Regions from separate parts of the Rhizobium sp. WCS2018Hpa-16 genome, predicted to be linked through region 4. Evidence: riboswitches for the same ligand, from Rfam matches in the RefSeq annotation. Region 4 holds a riboswitch; each other region holds the start of a gene.
What was found. Region 4 has a riboswitch for cobalamin ahead of RQI55_RS19380 (ABC transporter substrate-binding protein). Riboswitches for the same ligand answer to the same signal wherever they lie in the genome.

Region 1 (4,046 bases), on a different contig from region 4:
AGACCAACCTTCTTGCCCTGAACGCCGGTGTTGAAGCTGCGCGTGCCGGTGAAGCGGGTCGTGGATTTGCTGTGGTTGCGCAGGAAGTTCGCGAACTGGCCCAACGCTCGGCAAATGCTGCGCGCGAAATCAAGGGCCTCATCACCACCTCGGCAGATGAAGTCAAGGGTGGCGTATCGCTGGTTCTGTCGACCGGGGAAGCGCTGAAAGAGATTGAAGAGCTCGTCAACCGCGTCGATGACCATGTTACGACCATTGCGCGGGCCGCTGCGGAGCAATCCATGGCGCTCGGAGAGATCAACAGCTCGGTCAACCATATGGACCAGATGACCCAGCAGAACGCCGCAATGGTGGAAGAAACCACCGCCGCCAGCCAGATTCTAGCCGATGAAGCGCGCCAGTTGCATGCCCAGCTTGAGCGTTTCCGGTTGGAAAGCAACGGTCAGTCAGGCCAGCGCTACCGCGCAGCAGCCTGAACAGGACAACATTGAATCTAAAGAAAACTCGGCATCTGATGCCGCGTTTTTTGTTGCGCAAAGCTTAAGCCATTTCCCTCAAGAGGTCTCGCGGCCACCCCCCTGCCAGTTTCAGCCTTTTTGCTCAAAAGCTTTTCCGATAGCATAGCAAACATCGATGATTGCAGGAGATGACTATGCCCCGTATTGCCTTGGCACTGACCGAGGAATTTGCTGATTGGGAGCCCGCTATTCTGACGGCAATGGCGCGCGGTTATCTGGGCGTCGATATCGTCACCGCATCCCCCGATCGTGCGCCCCTCACCTCCATGGGTGGGCTGAAGATCGTCCCGGATACGACTTATGACGCACTGGACCCGGAGACTGTTCACGCGCTGGTCATTCCCGGCGGCTTGATCTGGGAACGGAAAATGGCACCGGATTTCACCGATCTCGTCCACCGCTTTCGCGCGCAGCACCGCGTAGTGGCTGGCATTTGCGCAGCAGCGAGTGCGCTTGCCGCAACAGGCGTGTTGAACAACGTGGCCCACACCGGAAATTCCGTGGCGTCACACTCCACCTATATCACCTACGAGGGTGCCGAACACTACCTCGACCAGCCCCAGGCCGTCAGCGACCAAGGCATCATCACGGCACCTGGAACCGCACCTGTGAGTTTTGCGAGTGAAATATTGAAAGCGCTCGATCTCTGGGGGCCGGAGGCGGAGGCCGAGATGGCGGGGTTTGCGGCGGAGCATCTCTAACGGCGGTCAAGCACACGACACGCACGCGCAGTCCCCTCAATCGGATTTTCTGTCATCGCGCGCCTGACGTCTCTGCTGTTGATGTGCAGGCTGCGATCGGCGGCAAGTGTCAGGCTGCTGATCTTGGCTGAGGCGGCCTTGAGAAAGGCCTCGCGGTTCTCAGCAAAGAACTGAAGACACGCTTCCCTTTGCGGCTCTTTGCCCAGCAAAGCCTTAAAGGCCAGCCGGTGCATGGCGCAGGGTGCGCCATGGCCGGGAACGGAAAAACGCAAGGCATCGAGCCCGTCGCTCCATTCGCTTGCGGTTTCCATATTATCTCGCAACGTCGAAACGTTTGAGAAGATGGCCGCTCAGGGTTCCCAAGATGATCCAGAACACGAAGCTGGTCACGGTTGCGAGAACGACGAAACGGCGCTCCAGCGGCAGAGGTGCCAGCGCGTGTTCACCCGCTGGCGGCAAGGGCGCGCCGATGATGTGCGGAGCGACCATCAACACCAGAGCCAGAATGACCGCCCATGGTTCCGCTCGTTTGAAGGCAAGTAGCGCCAGACCGCCCGCCGTGGCAGCAGCCGTTGCGACCCACCACATCTGACGCGCACCAAGCTCTGCGGCAGGACTGCCGGGCAGTTCCGGCGGCAGGCCGATGGCCGGGGCGAGCATGACAGCGGCAAAACCGGCAAGGCCCCAGAGCAGCCCTTCCCGCCAGCCACCTGCGGAATTACGAAGCGAAATCAACGCCGTCAGCACCAGTGCATAGCCGATGGCAGTCAGCACATTGGCGGCGATGGTGTACGCATTGCGCTCGAAGCCATCGGCGGGCGCCCAAGCTTCTGGATCGTGGTGATGATCTGCGGGTGCACCGGCCTCATGGGTGTGCGCATGCGCAACCTCTGCGCCGCCGCTCTCGAAGGTTTCGGCCTGAAGGATGAGCGGCGTGGTGCCGATGGCCTGCATGGCGCTGACGGCCAGACCGGCAATCAACCCCACCAGAACGGCGGTGAAGACGATGTTACGGAAAAACGGCATGATCTTCCTCCCCTCAATGGCAAGGGAAGGCGTTGGCGTGGCGCGTATCATGCGCGGCATTGTGCACGGCATCGACCTGCGAAAAGCCGACAAAGCCCACGATGAACAGGCCGAGCAAGGCTGCAGTTAGCGATTGCGCAAGTCTTGATGTTGAGGACGAGACGGCGCTTGCCGCCGTATTCTGGTGGATAGACATGGTGACCCTTTCACGTGCGGGTGGGCGTAATTCTGATCAAAAGACCCACGACCGCATTCAACATTCACCACGGGGAAAAGAGACACAGGGTCTTGAAGGCGGGAATATCCCGACCTGAAAACCGTGCTGTTCCGGACACCCCGCCGGTATTGACGACACTTCACGTGATGGCAGGTCTCCTGGCTTGCGGGTCACAACCTTGAAAACACCTTCCCGGTCCTTTGTTTCGCATCGTGCTTTACGAAATCCCGGAGAATTTCGTGCCGATGCGCCGAACCAGTGGCAATACGTTTTCAGGCTCTCCGCTCACAGTTGCGGGGGCAGCCACGAATCAAAGCTTGAGGCTCCTATCGTGTTCCCTTTTCACTTTCCGGGCGAACCGGAAAGACCATCACACAACCGTTATCCTGCGGACGGGTTGAGGAGTCAATGGCTTCTCAGGGAGAAGGCATTGCCTTGAGATAGGCCGCGATCGCCTGGCGGTCTTCGGCAGGAAGACGGGCCATATTCTGCTGGACCTTGACCATGGAGCCACCGGCGCTATCGAAGTCCGGCGTGAAGCCGGTTTCCAGATAGTTGGCGATATCGGCTTCACTCCATGAGCCGATGGTTTGCGATTCCGGGCGAATATCGGGAATGCGGCCCTCGCCTTCCGGGTTCGGTCCACCGGCAAGCCACTGGCCCTTCATGAAGCCGCCCAGCGCATCGCGCGGGGTGTGGCACTCGCCGCAATGGCCGGGGCCTTCCACCAAATATTGGCCGCGAACGACCTGCGCATTGGCGTTGGCAATCTCGACGCGCGGTTCGCCCTTATCGAAATACAGGAACTTCCAGCCGCCAAGAACAAGCCGGATGTTGAAGGGAAATGGCAGATCGTGGCCGGGCGCATCATTGGTGCTGGCGGGCAAGGTTTTCAGATAGGCGAAGAGGTCGTTGATATCCTGCGGCGTCATGCGCGCATAGGAATTATAGGGGAAGGACGGATAGAGGTGCTCGCCATCCTTGCCCACGCCCCGCGTCATGGCATCGCCAAACTGCGCGAGCGTCCATGCGCCGATGCCGTGCTGCGGATCCGGCGAAATGTTGGGCATGTGGAATGTGCCGAAGGGGCTTGGCAGCGCCTGCCCACCGGCCAGCGTCTTCAGCGCATCTACCATCGCATCGGGGGCGGCGTGACAGCTTGCGCAGCCGCCTGCCCAGAACAATGTCTCGCCATTGGCAAGGTTGGGTTCTCCAAGGTTGGCCCAGTGGCTCGGTGCCTGGCGCTCGGGCGCGGTGACGCCCATGAAAATTCCGAACCCGACGGCACCGGCAACAACAGCACCGCCCGCCAGCTTTGCCCAAATGGACGCCATTGCCGTTTCCGCTTCTTAAATTGATATCATGAAAAAGGCCCGCCGAAGACCGGCGGACCGATGGGCTGATTACTTCTTGACGCGGTAAGCCTGATGGCAGCTGCTGCAATCGCCACCCAGCGTCTTCAACGCTGCACCGACGCTGGCCTGATCTGCTGGCAACTGTGCCAGAACCATGTCTGCATCAGAGGCCAGCTTATCGGACTTCGCCTTGAAGTCTGCGAAGTTCTGCCAGATCGCCGGGGAAGCA
Region 2 (4,046 bases), on a different contig from region 4:
CACGCGCAAGTCCTGCCACCATCAAGGATTTGCCAACATCCGAGCCTGTGCCCTGAAACATCAAAACGCGCGCTGCCATGTCTTAAAACTCGATGCCCGACTGGGCTTTCACACCGGCCTTGAAGTGGTGCTTCACCAGCGTCATTTCCGTCACCATATCGGCGGCATCAATCAAGGGCTGCTTGGCGTTGCGGCCGGTGACCATGACGTGAAGGTAAGGCCGACGGTTGACAAGTGTTTCCACCACCTCGTCCAGCGGCAGATAATCATAGCGCAGGGCGATGTTCAGCTCATCCAGCACCACCAGATTGATGGTTTCATCGGCCATCATGACTTTCGCTTCTTCCCAGGCTTTTGTCGCGGCTGCGACGTCGCGCTTCAGATCCTGCGTGTCCCACGTGAAACCCTCGCCCATGGTGCGCCATTCCACGCGATCACCAAACAGGGCCAGCGCCTGCTGCTCGCCAGTGGACCATGCGCCCTTGATGAATTGCACGATGCCGACGCGCCCGCCGGTGCCGAGCATGCGCAGAGCCAGGCCGAAGGCTGCGGTGGATTTGCCCTTGGCCGATCCGGTATTGACCATCAGCAGGCCTTTTTCGACCGTCTTTTCAGACACTTCGGCATCCTGCACGGCTTTGCGGTTGACCATCTTGGCGCGGTGACGCTCGGCTTCGCTTTCGCTGATATCGCGGTTCATGGCGTCTCATTCCTCTTGGCGCATGCGTGTCAAAGCGGCGACTATAGCCAAAACCGTTTCCACGGCAATGATGCCGCGGCATTGACACAAAAGCCGTGCAGGGCATAAGGGTTAACCACTGACGGTCTTTTTCCGGCAACGGGAAAAGCTAAGAGGGAACACGGTTCCGTTCGCAATGCGGACCAATCCGTGGCTGCCCCCGCAACTGTATGCGGTGAGCCTGCGCCATAAGCCACTGGACATTATGTTCGGGAAGGCGGTGTCGGGCGTCTCACGCCGCAAGCCAGGAGACCTGCCGTTTCAGAAAAATGCGTCTACCGGGCGGGGTGCTCCGGTTAGCCGGTCATATCAAGCGAAACGTGCTTTGGCGCGTGGCGTCGATATCCGCACCCCTAGAGAATTTGCAGGCGCGGAAAGTTGACACCTTGGATCTGACATCGACCCCACCAGACAAGACCACGAAAGCAGATGGAGCCGCAGGCGTCGTCGTTTTCGTCTGCCGAAGCTGTCGCGATGAGGTTGACCCCAATGCAGAGCCGCGCCCCGGCGCGACGCTTGCACAGGCCGCTGTTGAGCTGGGCCGCGCCGAGGGCGTCGATGTGCGCAGCGTCAATTGCCTTGCCAATTGCAAGCGCGGCCTCAGTGCCGCCATGCGCAGCGCCGATGGCTGGTCCTATATGTTCGGTTCCCTGACCCAAGACGATGCTGGCGACCTTCTGGTCGGCGCACGTCTTCTGGCGTCTGCGCCTGATGGCCTGATGCCGTGGCGCGGACGGCCTGACAGTTTGAAGCGCGGCCTTGTGGCCCGCATTCCCCCTTTGCATTTTACCGAGGAGACATCATGACCACGCTAGACCGCGTTCCCTGCACCATCATCACCGGCTTTCTGGGCGCTGGCAAAACCACCTTGCTGCGTGGCCTGCTGGAGAAACTGGATGGCAAGCGGCTGGCCATCATCGTCAACGAGTTCGGCGATGTCGGTATCGATGGCGAGATTCTCAAAGGCTGCGGCATTGAAAGCTGCCCGGAAGAAAACATCGTGGAATTGGCCAATGGCTGCATTTGCTGCACGGTGGCGGATGATTTCCAGCCGGCTATCGAGCAGATTTTGAGCCGCGAGCCCCGCGTTGAGCATATTCTGATTGAAACATCGGGTCTCGCGCTGCCCAAGCCTCTGGTGCAGGCCTTCCAGTGGCCAGCCATCAAAAGCCGCGTGACAGTGGATGCTGTTGTGGCCGTTGCCGATGGCGCGGCGCTCGCCGAAGGCATGGTTTCGCATGATCTGGAGGCCCTTGCTGCCCAGCGCCAGAATGACGAGGCGCTCGACCATGACGACCCGGTTGAAGAAGTGTTCGAAGACCAGATTGCCTGCGCCGATCTTATCGTGCTGACCAAGGGCGACCTGCTGGATGCCGAGGGTCTGGAGCGGGCCAAGGCGCATATCAATGCCCATTTGCCCAAGGCTGCCAAGATCATCGTTGCATCCAACGGCGTGATCGACCCGGCTGTGCTGATCGGTCTGGGTCTGGCCGTTGAAGAGGATATCGACAACCGCCACACGCACCATGATGACGAGGAAGACCACGACCACGACGAGTTCGACAGCTTTGTTGTGGAACTGGATGCCGTGACGGATGCGGATGCGCTGGCAGCAAGGATCGCCGAAACGGCAGCGTCCGAAAACGTGCTGCGCATCAAGGGTTTTGTGGAGGTTTCGTCAAAACCAATGCGTTTGCAGGTTCAGGCCGTGGGTTCGCGGGTCAACCACTATTTCGACCGCCCCTGGGGTGCGGGTGAAGAGCGTCGCAGCCGTCTGGTCGTGATCGGTGAGAAGGGTCTCGACCGCGCAAAGATCGAGCGGATGCTGGCAGCCTGATCCATGCATATTCTCGCCACCACATCCTCGTCTCTGGACGACCTGATCGAGCCGGTTGATCTCAACCAGCCGAGGGCGGATGTGGTGGTGATGTCCTTTTCGGCGAGCGATCTGGCCGGGCTGGAGCGTGGATGGGCTGTTGATGGCGACAGCGTCTCGATGGTCAGCGCCAACCTGTCCGAGCTTCGCCACCCCATGTCCGTCGACCTGTGGATGGAGAAGACGGCAGAACACGCCAAGCTGATCCTTATCCGGATTCTCGGCGGTGCGGATCGCTGGCGCTATGGCGTGGATCAGCTTTCCAGAATGGCACGGCAACGGGGCATAAAGCTGGTGCTTCTGCCCGGTGAATGCAGCGAGCGTGACGAGAAGCTTGAGGCTGCTTCCACGGTTGATCTTGAGACGCTGAAAGCCATCCTCGCCTTTTTCCGCGCAGGCGGGGCTGACAACATGGCGCGTGTTGCGGCGGGGCTTTCAGCCTTTGCAAAGGGAGATGCCTGGCCTGATATGGTGGCGGAACCGCTGCCCAAATCCGGTTTTTATCGCCCGGGCGAAGGCCTTGTGGCGCTTGAAGAGGCGCTTTCCGGCTTCCCTGATAATGCCCCTCTGCTGCCCATCCTGTTTTATCGTTCCATGCTGCTGGCCGCAGATGTTGCGCCCATTGATGCTTTGTTTGAGGCGTTGCGCCAACGCGGTTTTGCGCCGTTGCCGATCTTCGTCAGCGGGTTGAAGGATCATGATGCCATTCATTTTCTGGAGGAAACGCTTCGGGTTCTGAAACCTGACGCCATCATCGCCGCCACCGCCTTTGCCAGCCAGACGGATGAGAACGGCGCAGCCTTGTTTGCGCGGCTGGGTGTTTCGGCGTTTCAGGTCATCATGGCTACCACGCGGCGCGATGGCTGGGTGGACAATCTGCGCGGGCTGAACCCATCCGACCTTGCCATGCATGTGGTGCTGCCGGAACTGGATGGGCGGATGCTGGCCGGGGTCATCTCGTTCAAGCAACCTGACCCCAATGGCGGGCAAGGCCTTGTCAACACGCCGGAGCCTGACCGCATCGAGCAGGTTGCCAACCGCATCTCGGCCTTTCTGCGGCTGAAACATGCAGCCGCCTCGCAGCGGCGTATCGTCATTTTGATGCCGGATTATCCCGGCGCAGCACCGGGGCGCACCGGCTATGCCGTGGGTCTCGATGTGCCGCAGAGCGTGCTGGAAATGCTGCGGGATTTGCGGGATGCCGGGTATTCGGTTGCCGATATTCCGCAGACGGCGCGTGAATTGCTGGACCGTATCGAAACTGGCACCGCGTCGTTTGGAGCCGATCATTACGGCGCGTTTCGCGCATCCATGCCATCGGCTGCCAGTCAGGCGCTTGACGATACATGGGGCGATGTGGCCGAGGATGATGTGTTCGAAGGTGGAGAATTCTGCTTTCGGTCCGCGCAGTTTGGCGCTGTGACGGTGGCG
Region 3 (4,046 bases), on a different contig from region 4:
GCCGCCTTGCCTTAGAGCAGGGAAGATTTGCCGAGCAGCATTTTATCAAACCGTTCAAGACCATCCTCGATGCATGGTCCGCCAACTACGTCGTCCGTTAATTCGAAAGCATAGGATCATTCCGATGAAGTCACTGTTGCCCCCGTCGACCGCTGGCAGCCTGCCAAAGCCCTCCTGGCTTGCAGAGCCTGAGAAGCTTTGGTCTCCCTGGAAGATGCAGGGTGACGAACTGATCGAAGCGAAACAGGACGCCCTGCGTCTGGCGCTGGAGGACCAGCTTCGGGCTGGCATCGAGATCGTCAGCGATGGGGAGCAGACCCGGCAGCATTTCGTCACGACGTTCATTGAGCACCTCGACGGCGTCGATTTCGAAAAACGCGAGACCGTCAGGATTCGCAATCGCTATGATGCGAGCGTCCCGACGGTCGTCGGAGCCGTGTCCCGTCAAAGGCCGGTCTTTGTCGATGATGCCAAATTCCTGCGCCAACAGACGACGAAGCAGATCAAATGGGCTCTTCCAGGCCCAATGACCATGATCGATACGCTCTACGACAGTCATTACAAAAGCCGCGAGAAGCTGGCTTGGGAGTTCGCCAAGATACTCAACCAGGAAGCAAGAGAGCTCGAGGCGGCAGGCGTCGACATCATCCAGTTCGATGAACCCGCATTCAACGTGTTCTTCGATGAAGTGAACGAATGGGGTGTCGCTACGCTCGAAAAGGCGATCGAAGGCCTGAAGTGCGAGACCGCCGTGCACATCTGCTATGGTTATGGCATCAAGGCCAACACCGACTGGAAGAAGACGCTTGGATCGGAGTGGAGGCAATACGAGGAGGCGTTCCCGAAACTCCAGAAATCGGGCGTCGACCTGGTGTCATTGGAATGCCACAACTCGCATGTCCCGATGGATTTGATCGAACTCATCCGTGGCAAAAAGGTGATGGTTGGCGCTATCGATGTCGCAAGCCACACCGTCGAAACGCCGGAAGAAGTAGCGAACACACTAAGGAAGGCTCTCCAGTTCGTGGATGCAGACAAGCTTTATCCTTGCACCAATTGCGGCATGGCACCACTTCCGCGTCATGTGGCCACAGCGAAGCTGCGTGCACTCGGTGCAGGCGCTGACATCATCCGCAGGGAGCTTGCGGCCTGATGCCGATCGACAACTTCTCGATTGAATGGCTGACTGATGACGCACAGGCCGCCGTCCGGGCTGAAGCGAGGACCTTCTGCCTGCGGATGATCAAGAACGTCTACGGGATCGACTACACTCCCGCCTGGCATTCTGACCTGGATTCGCTGTTGCTGGCGCAGCCGGACAACTGGTTCTCCCTCGAAAGGCAAGGCAGTTTTCTCGTTGTGCCGGACGGAGATGGACATATCATTGCGACTGGCGGTCTTTACGCCCTCGAAAACAAACCTTCCACGAAGGAGGGCTTACGAAATCGCGACGGCGACGGCGAAAAGGTATGTCAGATTGTCCGCGTGTACATAGAGCCGTGCGCCCGTCGTAAAGGGCTTGGCACAAAGATTGTGGCAGCCTTGGAGAGCCGGGCATCCGAGTTTGACTACACCTCGTCCTACCTCCATGCTGACGCTCAGACACCGGAAACACTCAGCTTCTGGAGAAGCCAGGGCTACACGGCGTTTGGCCATTTCTCCTATCCGTCCGACCGTGGCACTGACACGAGCGTCGATTTCGATAAGACGTTGCGCTGGGAACGCTGACGGAAACGGACACCCGCCTTGTCTATCGATTGCTCTATGGCCAACACGGCATGTCGTCCCCATTATCCACAGGTTGCACGGGATAAGGCAACAATTTTTTGCCTGAAATCACGCTAAGCGTTGACGCAATTTTTGCTTGGTCTACTATATCTAGTGTTCGAGGTTCTTCCGATTCGCGTCGGGAGCTAAGACGGGAATACGGTGCGTGATGTCCATTCTGGACGGAGCAATGCCGGAGCTGCCCCCGCAACTGTAAGCGGCGAGCATTCTCTCAAACTGCCACTGAGGCCGCAATGCTTCGGGAAGGCGAGATGGATGCGACGACCCGTGAGCCAGGAGACCTGCCTCAAACAGGAACGTCCACGGGCGGGGTGTCCGAAGGTCGCGTTTGCGTGCGGGATGATCCTGCGCGTGCGCTTCCCCTGGTCTCCGCATCAACCACTTCGGGGTGAAGTCAATGTCGCATCATTTTAGTCAGTATCCGCGTGAATAGCGGGCGGTAACGCCCGTAGCTGAGTCCGGCTGCCATGCATCCCAGAATCTCCCGAACAGGTGTTCCCAACGCCTGATCGATATCGCACGCCCTAAACAAATCTCACGAGGATCATCATGACCATTACCGTTTACAGCAAGCCAGCCTGCGTCCAGTGCACAGCAACCACCCGCGCTCTGGACCGCCAGGGCATCGACTACACCGTCATCGATGTTTCCGAAGACACCAATGCCTATGATTTGGTCCAGGGACTTGGCTATCGTCAGGTTCCCGTTGTGGTGGCTGGTGAGACCCATTGGGCAGGTTTTCGCCCGGATATGATCAGCACGCTTGCGGCCTGAACCAGAGCAATGGGCCAGATCGTCTATTTCTCCGGCCGGTCGGAAAACACCCTTCGCTTTGTCGGACGGCTGGGGATGAGTGCGCGGCGCATTCCCCTCAGTCTCTCCGAGAGCCTTCAGGTCGAAGCCCCCTATGTTCTGATCCTGCCCACCTACAGCGGAGAAGGCGGAAAAGGGGCCGTTCCAAAACAGGTGATCCGCTTTCTCAACGATGAGGAGAACCGCGGAAACATTCGTGGCGTGATCGCCGCGGGCAACAGCAATTTTGGCGAGACCTATGGGCTCGCGGGTGACGTCATCTCGAAGAAGTGCCAGGTGCCGTATCTTTACAGGTTCGAGCTTCTGGGAACCGACGAAGACGTCGTTAACGTCATACACGGATTGGAACGATTTTGGACGCAACGACTTTCGAAAAGCCTTTGAAGACATCGGAATCCGAACTGGATTTCCACGCCCTCAACGCGATGCTCAATCTTTATGACGAGCAAGGAAAAATACAGCTCGACAAGGATCGGCTTGCCGCCAAGCAATATTTTCTTCAGCACGTGAACCAGAACACGGTCTTCTTTCACAATCTGCGAGAAAAGCTCGATTATCTGGTGACCGAGGGCTATTACGAGCGAGAGGTGCTGGACCAGTATTCGTTCAATTTCGTGCGGGATTTGTTCGATCGTGCGTTTGCCAGGAAATTTCGTTTCCCGACATTTCTTGGCGCGTTCAAATATTACACCAGCTACACCTTGAAAACCTTTGACGGGAAGCGGTATCTCGAACGCTACGAAGACCGCATCTGCATGGTGGCGCTGGCACTTGCGCAAGGCAACGAAGAACTTGCCAAGGATATGGTCGATGAGATCATCGCCGGCCGCTTCCAGCCCGCGACGCCGACATTCCTCAATGCGGGAAAAAAACAACGTGGCGAACTGGTGTCGTGCTTTCTGCTGCGCATGGAAGACAACATGGAATCCATTGCACGTGGCATCAACTCCGCGCTCCAGCTTTCCAAGCGCGGCGGTGGCGTGGCCTTGTCACTGACGAACATTCGCGAGGCTGGAGCGCCGATCAAGCAGATCGAAAACCAGTCATCTGGCATCATTCCCGTGATGAAACTGCTTGAGGACAGCTTCTCCTATGCCAACCAGCTTGGTGCGCGTCAGGGTGCGGGTGCTGTTTACCTCAACGCCCACCATCCCGACATCATGCGCTTTCTCGACACCAAGCGAGAGAATGCCGACGAGAAAATCAGGATCAAGACCCTATCGCTCGGTGTCGTCGTGCCCGACATCACCTTCGAATTGGCGAAGAACAACGAGGACATGTACCTGTTTTCGCCCTACGACATAGAGCGTGTCTACGGTGTACCGTTCACGGAAATATCCGTGACTGAGAAATACCGGGAGATGGTGGCAGACAGCAGGATCAAAAAGAAGAAGATCAAGGCCCGTGACTTCTTCCAGGTGATCGCCGAGATACAGTTCGAGAGC
Region 4 (4,046 bases):
ACCGGCAAGGAAAAGTGGAAATATGATCCGAATGCAGGTCTAAACCCGGATCGTCAACACCAGACATGCCGTGGCGTAACCTATTACGCGGATCCGGCTGCACAGGCAGGTGCCGCCTGCGCACAGCGTGTCTATCTGCCAACGTCGGATGCGCGTCTGATTGCGCTTGATGCTTTGACCGGGCTCGTCTGCGAAGGCTTTGCGGATAAGGGCACGTTGCAGCTCGCCAACGGTATGAAGTACAATCCGGCGGGTTACTATTACTCTACATCCCCGCCTGTCGTCGTCGGCAACAAGATCATCATCGGTGGCGCGGTCAACGACAATTATTCAACGCAGTCGCAGTCCGGCGTCATCAGGGCATTCGATGTCAACACCGGTGCGCTGATCTGGAACTGGGATTCGGGCAACCCGACCCAGACGCAACCGCTTCAGGCTGGTCAAACCTATACGACCAACTCGCCCAACAGCTGGTCCATCTTTAGCGTCGATGAAGCGCTGGGTCTCGTTTACATTCCGCTGGGCAATCAGGTTCCGGACCAGCTCGGCATGGGCCGCAGCGAAAGCGTCGAGAAATACTCGTCCTCCATCGTCGCGCTCGATATTAACACCGGACAGGATCGCTGGGTACGCCAGACCGTGCACCATGACCTCTGGGATATGGATGTTCCCGCGCAGCCCGTGTTGCTCGATATTACCAAGCCGGATGGCCAGTCCGTTCCGGCTCTGGTCGGGCCAACGAAGCAGGGCGATATCTATGTGCTGGATCGACGCAATGGCGAGCCACTGCTGGGCATAACGGAAGAGAAAGCACCAGGTGGTGCAATCCCTGAAGATTTCACGTCTCCGACGCAGCCCACATCCGCTCTCTCGTTCAAGCCAGAGCCGCTGGTTGAATCGAACATGTGGGGTGTCTCCATGTTCGACCAGCTGGCCTGCCGGATCAAATTCCATCAGTTGAACTATGAGGGCCGTTATACGCCGCCGTCCCTTAATGGCTCACTGATTTATCCCGGCAATTTCGGTACCTTTAACTGGGGTTCTGTTGCAGTCGATCCGGAGCGGCAGGTGATGTTCGGCATGCCGACATACCTTGCCTTTACATCTCAGCTCGTGCCACGCGACCAGATTCCGCCGAAGGGTCAGGACGAAAAAGGCAGTGAGCAGGGTCTGAACAGAAATGATGGCGCGCCCTATGGCGTGTTGATGGGACCCTTCCTCGGACCGCTCGGCATTCCATGCCAGGCTCCACCATGGGGTTATGTTGCGGGTGCTGATCTGCGCACGGGTGACGTTGCCTACAAGCACAAGAACGGCACCGTCTATGACATGACGCCGCTTCCCCTGCCTTTCAAGGTTGGCGTTCCCGGCATTGGTGGACCCATGATTACCAAGGGTGGCGTTGCCTTCCTCGGTGCGGCGGTGGACAATTATCTCCGCGCCTATGATCTGACCACGGGCAAGCAGCTTTGGGAAGGCCGTCTTCCAGCCGGTGGACAGGCTACGCCGATGACCTATGCCATGGATGATGGAAAGCAGTATGTGGTGATGGTGGCAGGCGGCCATGGCTCTGTCGGCACAAAGCCCGGTGACTATGTGATCGCCTATACGCTGCCATAAACAGCCATATTATCGATAATTCAAGATTGAAGCCGGGAAGAGATTCCCGGTTTTTTCGTGCGATAGGATGAGCCGTAAAACATCGAAAATCAACGCTTGCAAGCGAATATGTAATAACATAACAATTATTCGACTTGACGGTATGTCGCGATTGCGTCTAACTGGTTGCGACGGTTCCAAGCGAGCAATCGTAAGGAATAATAGGGAATACGGTGAGGACTTATATCCGATGCCGTGGCTGCCCCCGCAACTGTGAGCGGATTGTCGAGCCCTATGACGCTTTTTTTAAAAGTGTCATGCCACTGCAAAGCGATTTGCGGGAAGGTTGGGCGAAGGCGCAAATCCGTAAGCCAGGAGACCTGCCGTCATATGTTCAATCCAATTCGCGGGCGGGGATGCCCGGAACAGGAGACGTCGTGATTGCATCGAGCGCTAGCCTGCGCCTTATTCATCTGCCATGTCCCGGTTTCAGATCGTCCCAACGTCCCGTCTTTGCGGGCTGACTGTCTAAACATGTTCATACCCAGTTGCGCCTTGCGCAACTTATGACGATCGGGGACTATCGAAATGACATTACACTTCAGGCACGCCATGGGCGCTGCCATCTTCGCGGTTGCAAGCTCGTTTGCGGCGCTGCCTTCTGCCCATGCGGCGCAGACGTCCTATCCTTTGACACTCAAGAATTGCGGTCGGGATGTCACCTTCACGCATGCGCCTGAGCGTACTGTCGCCGTTGGACAGAGCACCACGGAAATTCTCTATCTGCTGGGCCTCTCAGATAAGGTCGTCGGCACGGCGGTTTGGGTCGGCCCTGTGATCAAGGGCTATGAAGAAGCCAATGCCAAGATCGACCGGCTTGCGGATAATGACCCGAGTTTCGAGAGCGTTCTGGCCAAGAAGCCGGATCTGGTCACGGTGCAATATCAATGGCATGTCGGCCCGGAAGGTGTGGTTGCCAAGCCTGAACAATTCGAAGAGCTGAAAATTCCAGTCTACACATCGCCCGCCGATTGCACCGGCAAGGACAATTCCGGTGGTGGGGATGGCGTGCGCCATTCCGTGTTCACCATGGACCTGATCTATCAGGAAGTGACCGACCTTGCGCAAATCTTCAATGTTCAGGACAAGGGCGAAAAGCTGGTGGCCGAACTGAAGGCACGCGAAGATGCCGCTCGCAAGAAGATCGTTTCCGCCAAGGGCCAGCTTTCCGCAGTCTTCTGGTTTTCCAGCGCAGAGCTTGCAATCGACCCTTACGTTGCGGGCAAGAACGGTGCGCCTGGCTATATCATGTCCGCACTGGGCATCAAAAACGTCATAGACAGCGATGAAGAGTGGCCGACAGTCGGTTGGGAAACCATCGCCAAGGCCAACCCCACGATCGTCGTCGCGGGCAAGATGGATCGCAGGCGCTTTCCGGCAGATGATGTCGCGCTCAAGCAGAAATTCCTGAAGGAAGATCCGGTCACAAGCTTGATGCCATCAGTCAAAGAGGGCCATATCGTCACCATGGATGCACAGGCCATGAACCCGACGATCCGCACCATCGATGGTATCGAAGTTCTGGCCGACGCTATCGTCCAGCTTGGACTTTCCAACTAGGCCATGGGTGCCTGCTTCACAATAACCCGTGCCGTCTTGCTGGCGGTCGGGCTCCTGGGCCTGGCGCTCTGGCTCGGAGCCGCCATCGGCGAGACATCCATTTCGATGGATGTCGTTGCCAAGGCGGTGGCGAACCGCGTGTTAGATGCCGGTTATCCGCTGGATGCGATCGATGAAGGCATCATCTGGAACTACCGCCTCAGTCGGGCGGTGGTTGCGGCCTGCTGCGGTGCAGCCCTTGCGTTGTCGGGTGTCGTGCTTCAGGCGCTGTTGCGCAATCCGTTGGCTGATCCCTATATTCTGGGCATTTCAGCCGGTGCATCGACGGGCGCTGTTGGCGTTGCCATTCTAGGCTTTGGCGCTGGCATGCTCACCATGCCGCTCGGCGCATTCCTTGGTGCGCTCACAGCCTTTGCCCTCGTCAGCCTGCTGGCCTTGAGGGCTGGCAGCGGAAACAGCGCCATCATTCTGGCGGGTGTGGCGGGTTCGCAGCTTTTCAATGCCATCACCTCCTTTATCGTGACGAAGGCTGCCAATGCCGAGCAGGCGCGGGGCATCATGTTCTGGCTGCTCGGCAATCTCTCCGGTGTGCGCTGGCCAGATGTGTGGCTGGCCTTGCCAGTCACACTTATCGGTCTTTTGGTCTGCCTGTGGCATGCGCGTGCGCTGGATGCCTTTACCTTCGGCTCCGGTTCCGCTGCCTCGCTCGGCATACCGGTTCGGCGTGTCTACATTGTTCTCACCGGCATCTGCGCGCTGATGACGGCCATCATGGTCAGCATCGTCGGCTCCATCGGCTTTATCGGTCTCGTCATTCCCCATGCCGC

Region 1: linked by a shared signal. The riboswitch ahead of RQI55_RS09805 (CbtB-domain containing protein) and the one ahead of RQI55_RS19380 (ABC transporter substrate-binding protein) in region 4 are both predicted to bind cobalamin.
Region 2: linked by a shared signal. The riboswitch ahead of RQI55_RS15235 (DUF1636 family protein) and the one ahead of RQI55_RS19380 (ABC transporter substrate-binding protein) in region 4 are both predicted to bind cobalamin.
Region 3: linked by a shared signal. The riboswitch ahead of nrdH (glutaredoxin-like protein NrdH) and the one ahead of RQI55_RS19380 (ABC transporter substrate-binding protein) in region 4 are both predicted to bind cobalamin.

The regions. Positions count from the first base shown of each region.
Region 1 covers NZ_JAVTIX010000002.1:775,202-779,247, reverse strand. The annotation lists gene RQI55_RS09825 (methyl-accepting chemotaxis protein) at 1-476, shown strand, start outside; gene RQI55_RS09820 (DJ-1/PfpI family protein) at 653-1,219, shown strand; gene RQI55_RS09815 (hypothetical protein) at 1,216-1,530, opposite strand; gene RQI55_RS09810 (CbtA family protein) at 1,532-2,245, opposite strand; gene RQI55_RS09805 (CbtB-domain containing protein) at 2,259-2,441, opposite strand; cobalamin riboswitch at 2,593-2,849, opposite strand; gene RQI55_RS09800 (cytochrome c) at 2,879-3,796, opposite strand; gene RQI55_RS09795 (cytochrome c) at 3,866-4,046, opposite strand, start outside.
Region 2 covers NZ_JAVTIX010000004.1:257,841-261,886, reverse strand. The annotation lists gene RQI55_RS15245 (cobyric acid synthase) at 1-79, opposite strand, end outside; gene cobO (cob(I)yrinic acid a,c-diamide adenosyltransferase) at 83-700, opposite strand; cobalamin riboswitch at 806-1,015, shown strand; gene RQI55_RS15235 (DUF1636 family protein) at 1,126-1,545, shown strand; gene cobW (cobalamin biosynthesis protein CobW) at 1,539-2,576, shown strand; gene cobN (cobaltochelatase subunit CobN) at 2,580-4,046, shown strand, end outside.
Region 3 covers NZ_JAVTIX010000012.1:85,114-89,159, forward strand. The annotation lists gene RQI55_RS23060 (DUF1852 domain-containing protein) at 1-101, shown strand, start outside; gene RQI55_RS23065 (methionine synthase) at 125-1,153, shown strand; gene RQI55_RS23070 (GNAT family N-acetyltransferase) at 1,153-1,728, shown strand; cobalamin riboswitch at 1,872-2,092, shown strand; gene nrdH (glutaredoxin-like protein NrdH) at 2,338-2,562, shown strand; gene nrdI (class Ib ribonucleoside-diphosphate reductase assembly flavoprotein NrdI) at 2,572-2,985, shown strand; gene nrdE (class 1b ribonucleoside-diphosphate reductase subunit alpha) at 2,955-4,046, shown strand, end outside.
Region 4 covers NZ_JAVTIX010000007.1:253,130-257,175, reverse strand. The annotation lists gene RQI55_RS19385 (glucose/quinate/shikimate family membrane-bound PQQ-dependent dehydrogenase) at 1-1,620, shown strand, start outside; cobalamin riboswitch at 1,775-2,002, shown strand; gene RQI55_RS19380 (ABC transporter substrate-binding protein) at 2,212-3,219, shown strand; gene RQI55_RS19375 (iron ABC transporter permease) at 3,223-4,046, shown strand, end outside.